Regions from separate parts of the Nonomuraea sp. NPDC046570 genome, predicted to be linked through region 2. Evidence: riboswitches for the same ligand, from Rfam matches in the RefSeq annotation. Region 2 holds a riboswitch; each other region holds the start of a gene.
The links. A riboswitch is a leader RNA that binds a small molecule or an ion and turns the genes downstream of it on or off. The one in region 2 is predicted to bind cobalamin.

Region 1: it holds a riboswitch for cobalamin, as region 2 does, so the genes downstream of both, cobN (cobaltochelatase subunit CobN) here and ABZ911_RS18810 (ABC transporter substrate-binding protein) in region 2, are expected to answer to the same signal.
Region 3: it holds a riboswitch for cobalamin, as region 2 does, so the genes downstream of both, ABZ911_RS07170 (CbtB-domain containing protein) here and ABZ911_RS18810 (ABC transporter substrate-binding protein) in region 2, are expected to answer to the same signal.

What each region holds. Positions count from the first base shown of each region.
Region 1 covers NZ_JBEYZF010000003.1:225,616-229,706, forward strand. Annotated here, with positions in the region: gene cobG (precorrin-3B synthase) at 1-981, opposite strand, end outside; cobalamin riboswitch at 1,011-1,198, shown strand; gene cobN (cobaltochelatase subunit CobN) at 1,249-4,091, shown strand, end outside.
Region 2 covers NZ_JBEYZF010000010.1:212,771-216,861, reverse strand. Annotated here, with positions in the region: gene ABZ911_RS18820 (ABC transporter ATP-binding protein) at 1-431, opposite strand, end outside; gene ABZ911_RS18815 (iron ABC transporter permease) at 428-1,462, opposite strand; gene ABZ911_RS18810 (ABC transporter substrate-binding protein) at 1,459-2,436, opposite strand; cobalamin riboswitch at 2,615-2,741, opposite strand; gene ABZ911_RS18805 (hypothetical protein) at 2,891-3,031, shown strand; gene ABZ911_RS18800 (hypothetical protein) at 3,089-4,091, opposite strand, start outside.
Region 3 covers NZ_JBEYZF010000003.1:234,234-238,324, reverse strand. Annotated here, with positions in the region: gene ABZ911_RS07175 (protein kinase) at 1-1,820, shown strand, start outside; adenosylcobalamin (AdoCbl) riboswitch at 2,004-2,152, shown strand; gene ABZ911_RS07170 (CbtB-domain containing protein) at 2,156-2,344, shown strand; gene ABZ911_RS07165 (CbtA family protein) at 2,354-3,190, shown strand; gene ABZ911_RS07160 (histidine phosphatase family protein) at 3,196-3,846, shown strand; gene ABZ911_RS07155 (VWA domain-containing protein) at 3,846-4,091, shown strand, end outside.

The DNA.
Region 1 (4,091 bases), on a different contig from region 2:
GACGAGGCCCGCCGCGACGAGCGCCTCGATCTGGTGGGCGGCCTGGGCGGGAGTGAGACCGGGCACGATGGCGGTGCGCCAGGGCGTCAGCCGTACCGGCGCCTCGCCGTCCGGAGTGCGGGCGGCGGTGGCGAGGGCTCGCGCCTGGGCTGCCGAGAGGCGTCCGAGCGGCACCACGACCTCCAGCGCCACCCGCCCATCCCGCTGCCGTCGCACGCCTGGTGCCCCGACCCCGCCAACCGCTTCCGCAGCGGTCGGGTCGGTGGCGTGCGGGTTGGTGGCGTGCGGGGCGAGTCGGGCGGCGAGCCGGGTGGGGCCGTCTGTCAGCTCGCGGATGCGCCATGCCGCCGAGTTCTGGGCCGCGCGTTCGTCCAGGAACGCCTCGGCGGCGGCGACCATCAGGGTCACGGCCCGCGCGCCCGGCTCCGCCGCGAGCCCCACATCGGCCCCGGCCAGCAGCACCTGCCCGGCCCCGACGCCTCCCGCCCGGTCATCAGGCGCCCGCCAGGTGAGTGTCACGTCCGCGCCCAGGCCGACCACATCCCCCGTCCCGTCGTCCAGCGCGAACAGGAAGCGCCCAGGCAGCTCGGCGAGTCTGGGGCGGGCGCGGATCGCCAGGTCCAGGGCGGTCACCAGCGGCTGGACGTCGGTCACGCTCGAAGGGCCGTACACCGGTGAGGCCACGATGTTGCGGACGCGTTCGTGTGTCGCCGACGGCAGCAGGCCGATGGCCGCCATCCGGGCCGCGAACGCCGCGGGGTCGCGCAACCCCCGCACCTGGACGTTCGCCCGCGACGTCAGCTCGATCACCCCCGACCCGAGGAAGTCCGCGCAGGAGGCCAGCTCGTCGAGCTGCGTGGCGGAGACGGCGCCGCCCGGAAGGCGGACACGGGCCAGCGCCCCGTCGGCGGCGGTGTGCACCTGGAGCGCCCCCGGACAGGCATCAGGGCGTACACGTCCGGAAAAGTCGGCTTTGGACACGCTGAGGATGTTAACGCCAGTTTCTTGCATTGAATCCTGCTGCCGTAGTCTCATCATCAGGCGACGGCATGAAGGAAGCCGGTGAGAAACCGGCGCGGTCCCGCCACTGTAACCGGGGAGCGACCCCCGCCACAGGCCACGGCCCGGAAACGGGCTGGAAGGTCAGGGGTGAGCGTCGATCCGGGAGCCAGGAGACTTCTGCCGTCGTGACATCCACGACCGGGGCGAGGACCCCGAGGGAGGAACCCCGTGCGCTCTACGAGCAATGTGGTCCTGCTGCTGTCCACTTCCGACACCGACCTGCTGAGCGCCCGCGCGAGCGGCGCGGCCTACCGGCTGGGCAACCCGGCCAGGCTGACGGCCGAGGACCTGCCCGCCCTGCTCGACGGGGTGGATCTGGTCGTGGTGCGCCTGCTGGGCGGCCGCCGCGCCTGGGAGGAGGGCCTGGACCACCTGCTGTCCGGCCCGCGCCCGGTGGTGATCCTGGGCGGCGAGCAGGCGCCCGACGCCGAGCTGATGGAGCTGTCCACGGTCAGCGCGGGCACCTGCGCCGACGCGCACGCCTACCTGGCCTACGGCGGCCCGGCCAACCTGGCCGAGCTGCACGCCTTCCTGAGCGACACCGCGCTGCTCACCGGCCACGGCTTCGCCGCCCCGGAACCCACCCCGACCTGGGGCCCGCTGGACCGCCAGCCGCGCACCCAGGAGGGCCCCACGGTCGGCGTGCTCTACTACCGCGCGCACCACATGGCGGGCAACACCGCCTTCGTGGAGACGCTCTGCGCGGCGATCGAGGACGCGGGCGGGCAGGCCCTGCCGATCTTCTGCTCCTCCCTGCGTACGGCGGAGCCCGCCCTGCTGGAGACGCTGCGCGCGGCCGACGCCCTGGTCGTCACCGTGCTCGCGGCCGGCGGCTCCCGCCCGGCCACCGCGGGCGCGGGCGGCGACGACGAGGCGTGGGACGTGGGCGCGCTGGCCGGGCTGGACGTGCCGATCCTGCAGGGCCTCTGCCTGACCACGAGCCGCCAGGCGTGGGAGGAGAACGACGACGGCCTGTCCCCGCTGGACGCCGCCTCCCAGGTGGCGATCCCCGAGTTCGACGGCCGCATCATCACCGTCCCGTTCTCCTTCAAGGAGATCGACGAGGACGGCCTGACCGTGTACGCCGCCGACCCCGAGCGGGCGGCCCGGGTGGCGGGCACCGCCGTACGGCACGGCCTGCTCAGGCACGTCCCGAACGCGGACAAGAAGCTCGTCGTGATGCTCTCGGCGTACCCGACGAAGCACTCCAGGGTCGGCAACGCGGTCGGCCTGGACACCCCCGCCAGCACGGTGCGGCTGCTGGCCCGGCTCCAGAAGGCCGGGTACGACCTGGGCGAGGGCTTCCCCGGCGTGGCCGACCAGGACGGCGACGCGCTGATCCACGCGCTCATCGCGGCCGGCGGCCAGGACCAGAACTGGCTCACCGAGGAGCAGCTCGCCGGCAACCCGGTGCGCATCTCGGCGGCCTCCTACGAACGCTGGTACCGCACCCTCCCGGCCGATCTGCGCGAGGGGATGGAACGCCACTGGGGCCCGCCTCCGGGCGAGCTGTTCGTGCACGAGGGCGACATCGTGCTGGCCGCGCTGCGGGCGGGCAACGTGGTGGTGATGGTGCAGCCGCCGCGCGGCTTCGGCGAGAACCCGATCGCCATCTACCACGACCCGGACCTGCCGCCCAGCCACCACTACCTGGCCGCCTACCGCTGGCTGGCGGGCGAGTTCGGCGCGCACGCGATGGTGCACGTCGGCAAGCACGGCAACCTGGAGTGGCTGCCGGGCAAGTCGGCGGGCCTGTCGGCCTCGTGCGGGCCGGACGCGGCGCTGGGGGATCTGCCGCTGGTGTACCCGTTCCTGGTGAACGATCCGGGTGAGGGGACGCAGGCGAAGCGGCGGGCGCATGCCGTACTCGTGGATCACATGGTGCCGCCGATGGCCCGCGCCGAGACCTACGGGGACATCGCCCGGCTGGAGCAGTTGCTGGACGAGCACGCCTCGATCGCGGCGATGGACCCGGCCAAGCTGCCGGCGATCAGGGCGCAGATCTGGACGCTGATCCAGGCCGCGCGGCTGGACCACGATCTGGGGCTGGCCGACCGGCCGCACGACACCGAGTTCGACGACTTCCTGCTGCACGTGGACGGCTGGCTGTGCGAGGTGAAGGACGCGCAGATCCGGGACGGCCTGCACGTGCTGGGCGAGGCTCCGGCGGGCAAGGTCCGGGTGGACCTGGTGCTGGCGATGCTGCGCGCCCGGCAGATGTGGGCGGGCGCGCAGACGCTGCCGGGCCTGCGCGAGGCGCTGGGGCTGGCCGAGGACGGGTCGGCGGGGCTGGGCGGCGTGGACCGGGCCGAGGCGACGGCCCGCGCGCTGGTGGAGGCGATGGAGGAGCGCGACTGGGCGCCGGAGGCGGCGGGACCGGTCACCTCGCTGCTCCTCGGGCCGGAACCGGCCCCCGGGGTCCGGCCGGACCTCGTGGAGAAGGTGCTGGGCTTCGCCGCCACCGAGGTGGTCCCCCGCCTGAGCCGTACCACCGACGAGCTCGACCATCTGCTGCACGCCCTGGACGGCGGCTACGTCCCGGCCGGTCCCAGCGGTTCCCCGCTGCGCGGCCTGGTCAACGTGCTGCCGACGGGCCGCAACTTCTACTCCGTCGACCCCCGCGCGGTGCCCAGCAGGCTCGCCTGGGAGACCGGCCAGGCGATGGCCGAGTCGCTGCTGGAGCGCTACCGCGCCGACAACGGGGACTGGCCGCGCTCGGTGGGCCTGTCCGTCTGGGGCACCAGCGCGATGCGCACGGCGGGCGACGACGTGGCCGAGGTGCTGGCCCTGCTCGGCGCCCGCCCGGTCTGGGACGAGGCCTCACGCCGGATCACCCGTCTCGAACCGGTCCCGCTGACGGAGCTGGGCCGCCCGAGGATCGACGTGACGATCCGCATCAGCGGCTTCTTCCGCGACGCGTTCCCGCACGTGGTGGCCATGCTGGACGACGCCGTGCGGATGATCGCCGCGCTGGAGGAGCCGGACGAGGACAACTACGTGCGCGCCCACGTCGCCGCCGACACCGAGGC
Region 2 (4,091 bases):
CCGGACAGCCGGTCGAACGGAGCCTGGGCGAGGTCGGCGACGTCCAAGTCCCCCAGGGCGCCCGTGACGATGTCCCGATCGTCGGCGTCGTCCCCCTGGAATGCCCGTTTGTAGGGGGTACGGCCCATGGCCACCACGTCGTACACGGTCAGCTCGAACTCACCGGGCGTCTCCTGCAGTACGGCGGCCAGCCGCCGCGCCAGCCGCCTGCCCGTCATCCGCCAGACGTCCTCGCCGTCCAGCGTCACCCGCCCCGACGTGGGCCGTAACGCCCGGTAGAGGGTGCGCAGCAGGGTGGACTTCCCTGCCCCGTTGGGCCCGACCAGCGCGACGACCTCGCCGGGGGCGACGTCCAGGCAGACATCCTGCACCAGCGCCCTGCCGTCGACGACCACGCTGACGTGGTCGACCCGCAACGCCCCGGGCGTCATCGCGCCGCCCTCCGTCGCATCAGCCAGAGGAAGAACGGACCTCCGACCAGGGCGGTCAGGATGCCGATCGGAATCTCCTCGGGAGCGATCACGCTGCGGGCGGCGAGATCGGCGGCGATCAGGAAGGCCGCCCCCAGCAGGGCGACGGCGGGCAGCGCGCGGCGGTGGTCGGCGCCGACCAGCAGGCGTACCACGTGCGGCAGCATCAGCCCCACGAACCCGATCGACCCGCTGACCGCGACGATCGCGCCGATCATCAGGGCGACCAGCACGAACACCGCGCCGCGGAAGCGGTGCACGTTCAGGCCCAGCGCGGCGGCGGCCTCCTCGCCGGCCAGCAGCAGGTTGAGCGGACGGCTGACGCCGAGCAGCACCCCGGTCCCGAGCAGTACCGCCGCGGCGGGGATCCACAGCAGGTCCCAGGTGGTTCCGGCCAGCCCGCCCAGCATCCAGCGCAGGGCCGCGTCGGCCTTGTGCGGGTCGTTGGAGGTGATGATGAGGTAGCTGGCGACCGCCGAGAGCACCTCGGCGGTGGCGACTCCGGCCAGCACCAGCCGTACCGTGGTCATCCGCCCGCCGGAGCGGGCCAGCGAGTAGACCAGCACGAGCGCCGCGAAGGCGCCGACGAACGCGGCCAGCGGCAGCGAGAACGCCCCGAGCAGCGAGACGTTCAGCACCATCACGACGACCGCGCCGACCGTCGCCCCAGACGACACCCCCAGCAGCATCGGGTCGGCCAGCGGGTTGCGCACCAGCGCCTGCAGCGCCATCCCGCACACCGACAGCCCCGCCCCCACCACCCCGCACAGCAGGATCCGGGGCACCCGGACATCCATCACGATCGTCTCCCGAACCGGCGCCCAACTCGGCTCGACCAGCGGCGGATACACCCGATGCAGCAGAATGCCCCACACCTCCCCGAACGGCAGCCGCACCGACCCAACCGCGACCCCCGCCGTCCCCGCCACGACCACCGCGACGGACAACACCACCAGAACCAGCGTGTACGGCACGCGCCCGCGTTCGGTCACGCGAAAAGATCCGGATGCAACTGGCGGGCCAGCGCCTCCACCCCGGAAGGCACCCGCACGCCCAGCACCGCCGACGACAGCGGCAACACCGCGAACCGCTGGTTCTTGATCGCGGGCACGTCCTTGAGCGCCGGATTGCCGAGCAGGAACTTTTTCTTCGCCTCCACCGACTGGTCGCCGTAGTCGTAGATGACGATCATCTCGGGCGCCCGCTCCGCGACCTGCTCGAACGAGACGTTCCCCCAGGCCTTGCCGAGGTCGCCGAACAGGTTCGTCCCCCCGGCCAGCTTGATCATCTCGTTGCCGATGCCCGCACCGCCCGCCGTGAAGGCCGTCTTGTCGCCGCTGTCGTACACGAACACCTTGACCGGCTCGACCCGCCCGATCTTGGCCTTGACCCCGTCCAGCACCCCCCGCATCGCGACCACCTGCCGCTCCGCCCGGTCGGACACCCCGAAGATCCTGCCGACCGCCCGAACCTCCTCCTCGACCTGGGCCGCCGTCACCGGCCCCGCCGGGCACTCCTCACCGTTCACCCGCGAGGTGATCCCGGCCTCCGCCAGTACGGCCCGGCCGCGCCCCTCCTTCTCGTCGAAGGCGCTGTCGAACCCGCCGTACACGAAGTCCGGCTCCACCGACAGCAGCGCCTCGTACGAGGGGTACTGCTCGGCGAGGACCTTGATCCCCTTGTAGGCGTTCTCGTACTCGGGCAGGATCCGGTCGTCGAGGTAGGCCGTGGCCACCATCGACTTCTCCAGCCCGAGCGCGAGCATGATCTCGGTGACGTGCTGGTTGAGCGTGACCGCCCGCTGCGGCGGCCGCTGGTAGGTGGTCGTCACGCCGCAGTTGGTCATGGTGAGGGGGAAGCCCGCGGCGGACGGCGCGGTGGGCTGAGTGGTGGTGTGAGCGCTGGTTCCGCAGCCCGTCGCCAGCAGGACGGACAGGAGGAACGCGAGCGAGCGTCGGCTCGTCATGAACGGGTCCTTTCACTCACGGGTCGCACCCGATGAGCGGGAGGGGCAAGGAGCCGGATCATCACAAGAGGGTCGCGACGCGGGCAGCCCGAAGGACCGCACACCGATGAGCGGCATGGCGACCACCGTTCCTCTCTTGGGGAGATCCGCCCCAATTTCTCTGAGGAGGCGACCGCGTGAGTCTCCTGGCTCTCGGGTCAAAGCTCCCTCCGGCCTTCCCACCCGCACCCGGGCAGTGGCTTCATCGGAGTTCGCTCACCGATCACAGTGGCGGGACCGCGCCGGATTCACACCGACTTCCTCGTCCGCCGTCGCCTACGCCGCCCATGGTCGCACACCCACATCAAGGACCACTGCGTGGGCGTTTCGCGGTGCCCCGGCACGCGTTCATCCCGGAAGTGGCCCTGGGTGCTGGAGATCGGCACGGGCACGCGGCCGCGGCTGCCCCGGGCGGGTGCCCTACGACCGAGCCCACGTCACGTGCGGCATCCGGGCCGTGCCGTACGGCTGGGCCTGGCGGGACAGGTTCGGGATGACGGTCACGCCGGAGGGGCGGCAGGTGTGGCTGGATTCTCCGGGGCGGGTCGTCGGGTGACGTTTCCCTGAAAGTGGGTGCCCCCGCCGTGGCGGCGGGGGCACGGGCGTGCCACGACTACTTGGGCAGGCACTTCACGGTGTAGGAGATCTCCTTCACCGGCTTGTTGTGGTTGAGCACCTCGAAGCGGGCGATGCCGCTGGTGGCCACCAGGTGCGTGCCTCCCACGATCTTGGTCGTCCCAGCACCGAGGGCCCTCTTGCTCGCGAAGGTGCGTCCGGCCACCAGCCAGCGGTACTCCACCTCCCCGGCGCGGTCCAGGGTCAGTGTCACGTCCACCGCGACCCGCGGCGACTCGTCGCAGTCAGGGTCGGGGTAGCTGACGAGGTGGTCGATCTTGCCGAGGGCCACGGTCACGGGCGGGGACTCGGTCAGGCACTTGAGTACGAACGTCCGCTCGACGGGCTCGCGGGAGCCGCCCTCCACCATGAGGCCGAGGGTGTGAGTGCCGGACTGCTGGTCATTCAGAGAGAACCTGCCGAACACGTACCTGGAGCGAGCACTGCCGCTCTCGGTGAAGTCGATCCGCTCCTCCTGCCACGGCGAGCCGTTCAGAATCCACCGGTACGTGACGGTGGTGGCCGGCCCGGCGGGCAACTGGATGGTGCCCCACGCGTTGTACTCGATGGGAGCCGTGCAGGTGCCCTCGTAGTCGCCGGGAGTCAGGTAGGGGATGGCGGCCACGGGCTTCGCCGGCGGCGGGTCCGTCGGGCCCGGGGTGGGGGTACCTGTGGAGCTGGGGGTGGGAGTGGGGGTGGGTGTGCTGGTGCAGGTCACCTGGTAGGTGGCGCGGCCCGAGTCGTGCCCCCGTGTCACCCGGATGGCCTTCCAGCCGCCAGTGGTGCTGCCAACGCTGAGCGGCAAGACGACCTGCTTGAGGCGGGGGCCTCCGGCGGGGAAGTCCAGGTACTCGACGGGCCCGTCGCCCTGGGCGCTGTCCACCCACCGGTAGGCCACGCGGGCCGGGGTCCTGGACACCTGGATGGTGCCGGTGAAGCGCACGGTCGTGGGGCAGGCACCGCTGTAGGCCGGGGGAGTGACGTCCACGTCCGCGGCGGCC
Region 3 (4,091 bases), on a different contig from region 2:
ATCTCGGCGAGGACGAGTCGGGGCGGCTGGTCGCGGTCAAGGTGCCGCATCTGCCCGCGTGGGCCGACGCCGAGATGCTGGCCAGGCTCGCGCGGGAGCTGGAGATGGCTCGCCGTACCACGCCCGCCTTCACGGCCAGGGTCGTCGAGGCCGACCTGGAGAGCTCCCCGCCGTACATCGTCAGCGAGTACATCGACGGCCCGAGCCTGCGTGAGCTGGTCGCCGACCGGGGTCCGCTGCACCCGGACGCGGTGCACCGGCTGGCGACCGGGCTGGCGACCGGCCTCGCCGCCATCCACCAGGCGGGCATCGTGCACCGCGACGTCAAGCCGGACAACGTGCTGATGGGCCCCGACGGCCCGCGCCTGATCGACTTCGGCATCGCGCGCCTGCCGGACGGCACGATGACCTCGACCGGCGAGCTGGTCGGCACACCGCTGTACATGGCGCCGGAGGTGTTCGAGGGGGAGCGGGCGAGCGCGGCGGCCGACGTGTTCGCGTGGGGTGCCGTGGTCGCCTACGCGGCACGCGGCAGGCACGTGTTCGAGGGTGGCGAGATGGCCGCCGTGATGCGGCGGATCGTCACGGACGAGCCCGACCTCGGGTTCATCCCCGACAGCATCCGGCCGGTCGTGGCCGCGGCACTGGCCAAGCGGCCCGCCGACCGGCCCGGCTCGACGGACATCCTGCTCCGGCTGGTCGGCGGCGCCCCGGCCGGGGCCGACACGGAGGCGGTGCGCAGGAGCAGGGCCCGCCGCCACTACCGGACGGCGGCCGTCGTGGCCGCGGCCCTGCTGGCCACCGCCACCGCGCTGGCCTTCGTCCGGTACGGCGACGCGTCTTTCACCACCTCGGACAAACCCGTCACGACCATCACCACACCCCCGGCGGACGACGGGGGCTCCTCACCGCCCGACTCCGGCAACGACGGCACCCACGCCCCGGCCGCACCCGGCGACGGTTCCACCACCGACCCCGCCGCGCCCGGCGACGGCGCCACCACCGATCCCGCCCCGCCGGGCGACGGCGGCACCGCCGACCCCGGCCAGCCCCCGCAGACCGACTCCCCGCCCGCGGTCAGCGACGGCGACACCCGCGCCTACTACGACGTGACCCCCGAGGAACACGGTCGGCAGGTCAAGGAGTTACGCGCCGCCGGGTTCCGCCTGCTCTCCCTCTCCATCACCGACCGCGGGTACACCGCCCTGTGGCGGGAGGCGCCCGGCCCGCCGTACGTGACCGCCCACGGCCTGTCCGGATCCGCCTACCAGGACTTCTTCGACCAGTGGTCGGCCAAGGGCTACGCGGAGACGATCGCCGTCGCGCACGACGGGGACACGGGCCCGGTGTTCGCCTCCGTCATGGAGAAGAGCGGCGGCGCCTTCATGGCCTACCACGGCCAGACCCCGAGCCAGCTCAGCTCCCGCAACGCGCAGGCGCGCGGCGACGGCCTCATCCCGGCCTGGATCACCGCCCACGGCACCGAGGACGAGGTGCTGTTCAACGCCGCCTGGATCGCCAACCCCGAGGGCGCCGCGTGGAGCGTGACCACGGGCCAGAGCGCGCAGGAGTTCCAGGCCGAGTTCGACAAGCGCGCCCGCGACTTCCTCCGGCCGGAGGTGACGATCGCGCCGGACGGCACGTACACCGCGATCTGGAAGAAGTCGCGCACCGACTGGTACTGCTACAGCGGCATGACCACCGCCCGGCATGTGGCGAAACTGCGGGAGATGACGGCCAAGGGCTACCGGCTGACCAGGCTGGTCGCCTCACAGGTCGGCTCGGAGGTCCAGTACTCCATGCTCCTGCTCAAGGACTAGCGGCGGCACCCGCGGTGCCGAACGGGGTATCTCCACAGACCGTCCTCGCCGCGCCTGGCCACGTCGACCGGGGAGCGGGTCATGACCTGTTGATCGCAACACAGCGGCGGCGCAGGGAAAACGGTGTCGTTCAAGGTGCGGCACCCCCGCTCGCGTGTTGACGGAAGAGGGATGAAAGGATACGTTCCGGTAGATTTCGCGGTGGCCGAAGGGAAATCCGGTGAGATGCCGGTGCGGTCGCGCCACTGTAGTCGGGACGTACGAGCCCGCGAGCCAGGTCACTTGGCCGCCGCGACCTCACCTGTCGGGACGCGTCATCCCTGAGGAGGCTTGCCGTGAGTGATCTGTCCACTCCTTCCGTCGTTCCCCTTCCCCGCCTGCGCCCGTGGTTGCTGGCCGTGCCCGTGTTCCTGCTGATCGCCTACCTGGTCCTGATGGACAACGGGGCGATCTCGCAGACCGGTACCTACCTCCACGAACTCATGCACGACGGGCGTCACCTGCTCGGCGTGCCCTGCCACTAAGGGGCTGTCGTGGTACGCACCCTGCTGGTCAGGGGGCTGCTCCTCGGCCTGCTGGCGGGCCTGGTCGCGGGCGCGTTCGCGTTCGTGGTCGGCGAGCCGCACGTCGAGAGCGCCATCGCCATCGAAGAAGCCGCCTCGGCTGAAGCCGCATCCGGTGTCGCGGCCAACGCCGCGTCCGGGGCTGAGGCCGGAGCCGCACACGAGCATGAGGGCGGTACGGCCGAGGCCGCCCGAGGGCATGATCACGGCGAGGAGGCCGTGGTCAGCCGCCCCGGGCAGAAGGCGGGGCTGTTCCTCGCCACAGGTCTCTACGGCCTGTCCGTCGGCGGTGTCTTCGCGCTCGTGTACGCCGGGCTGCGCGGGCGCGTCGGACCCCGTTCCGAGGGCGGCCTCGCCCTGGCCGCCGCCGCGACGGCGTTCCTGGCCATCGTCCTCGTTCCCTTCCTGAAATATCCCGCCAACCCACCGGCCGTGGGCGATCCGGACACGATCGGCGACCGTACCCTCCTGTACGTCGTCATGGTCCTGGTCGGCCTGGCCGCGACCGCCGTCTCGGCGGCGAGCACCCGCCGCGTGTCCCGGGCCGCCGGCCCGTGGGCCCGGTGGGGGGTGGCCGCCGGGACGTTCCTGATCCCGGTGATCGTCGCGTGGCTCCTGCTGCCGAGGATCGACGAGGTTCCCGAGGGCTTTCCCGGGTCGCTGATCTGGGAATTCAGGCTCGCCTCGCTGGGCACCCAGCTTGTGTTCTGGGCGTCGTTCGGGGTGCTGTTCGGGCTGGCCTGCGACCGCGCCGCGCGCCATACCATCCCCGCGCCGGCGGGCGAACCCCTGTCCGCCCCGAGCTGAGCCGGGTGCTGTTCGTCCGGCACGCGACCACCCTGGCCATGCGCGAGCCCCGCTTTCCTTCCGGCCTGCCCGCAGGATGCGCGCCTGCCTCGGAAGACGCGGACTCTTCGAGCCTGGCCAGGGTGATCCGGCTGGCGGTCGAACCGGGGACCAGGGCGTTCGTGTCCCCGGCCCCGGCCGCCGCGCAGACGGCCGCCGCGCTCGGCCTCGTGCCGGTCGTGGTGACCGCCCTGGCCGAAGCCGATCTCGGCAGGTGGGGCGGCCTGCCGTACAGGACGGTCGCGGCCGAGGAGCCCGAAGGGCTCGCCCGCTGGCTCGCCGACCCGGACGCCGCCCCGCACGGCGGCGAGACCCTCGCCGAGCTGACGGCCAGGGTCGCCCGCTGGCTTGACTCGACACACCCGCACACACCCGCACACACCGGCGCCGCACCGAACGGGGAGGGAGCTGCGACGCCGGGCGTGGATGGCGCGGCGGGCGGTGGGCGGGTGGTCGTCGTGTGTGACGCCGGGGTGATCAGGGCCGCCCTAGGACATGTGCTGGGGATCGAACCCGGGCGGGCGGGGTTGATCGATCTCGCCCCGCTGTCCACCACCGAACTGACCGCCGCCCGGGAGGGCTGGCGGGTCGCCCATGTCAACCGGAAGGTCCCGTAGTGATCGTCACCTACCCGTTCAGCGCCGTCGTCGGGCTCGACGACCTCAAACTGGCGCTGGTGCTCAACGCCGTCTCCCCAAGGGTGGGCGGCGTGCTGGTGCGCGGGGAGAAGGGTACGGCCAAGTCCACCATCGTCCGCGCCCTCGCCGCCCAGCTCCCCCCGGTCGACGTGGTGACGGGCTGCCGCTTCGCCTGCGACCCCGCGACCCCCGACCCGGGCTGCCCCGACGGCCCCCACGAGCGG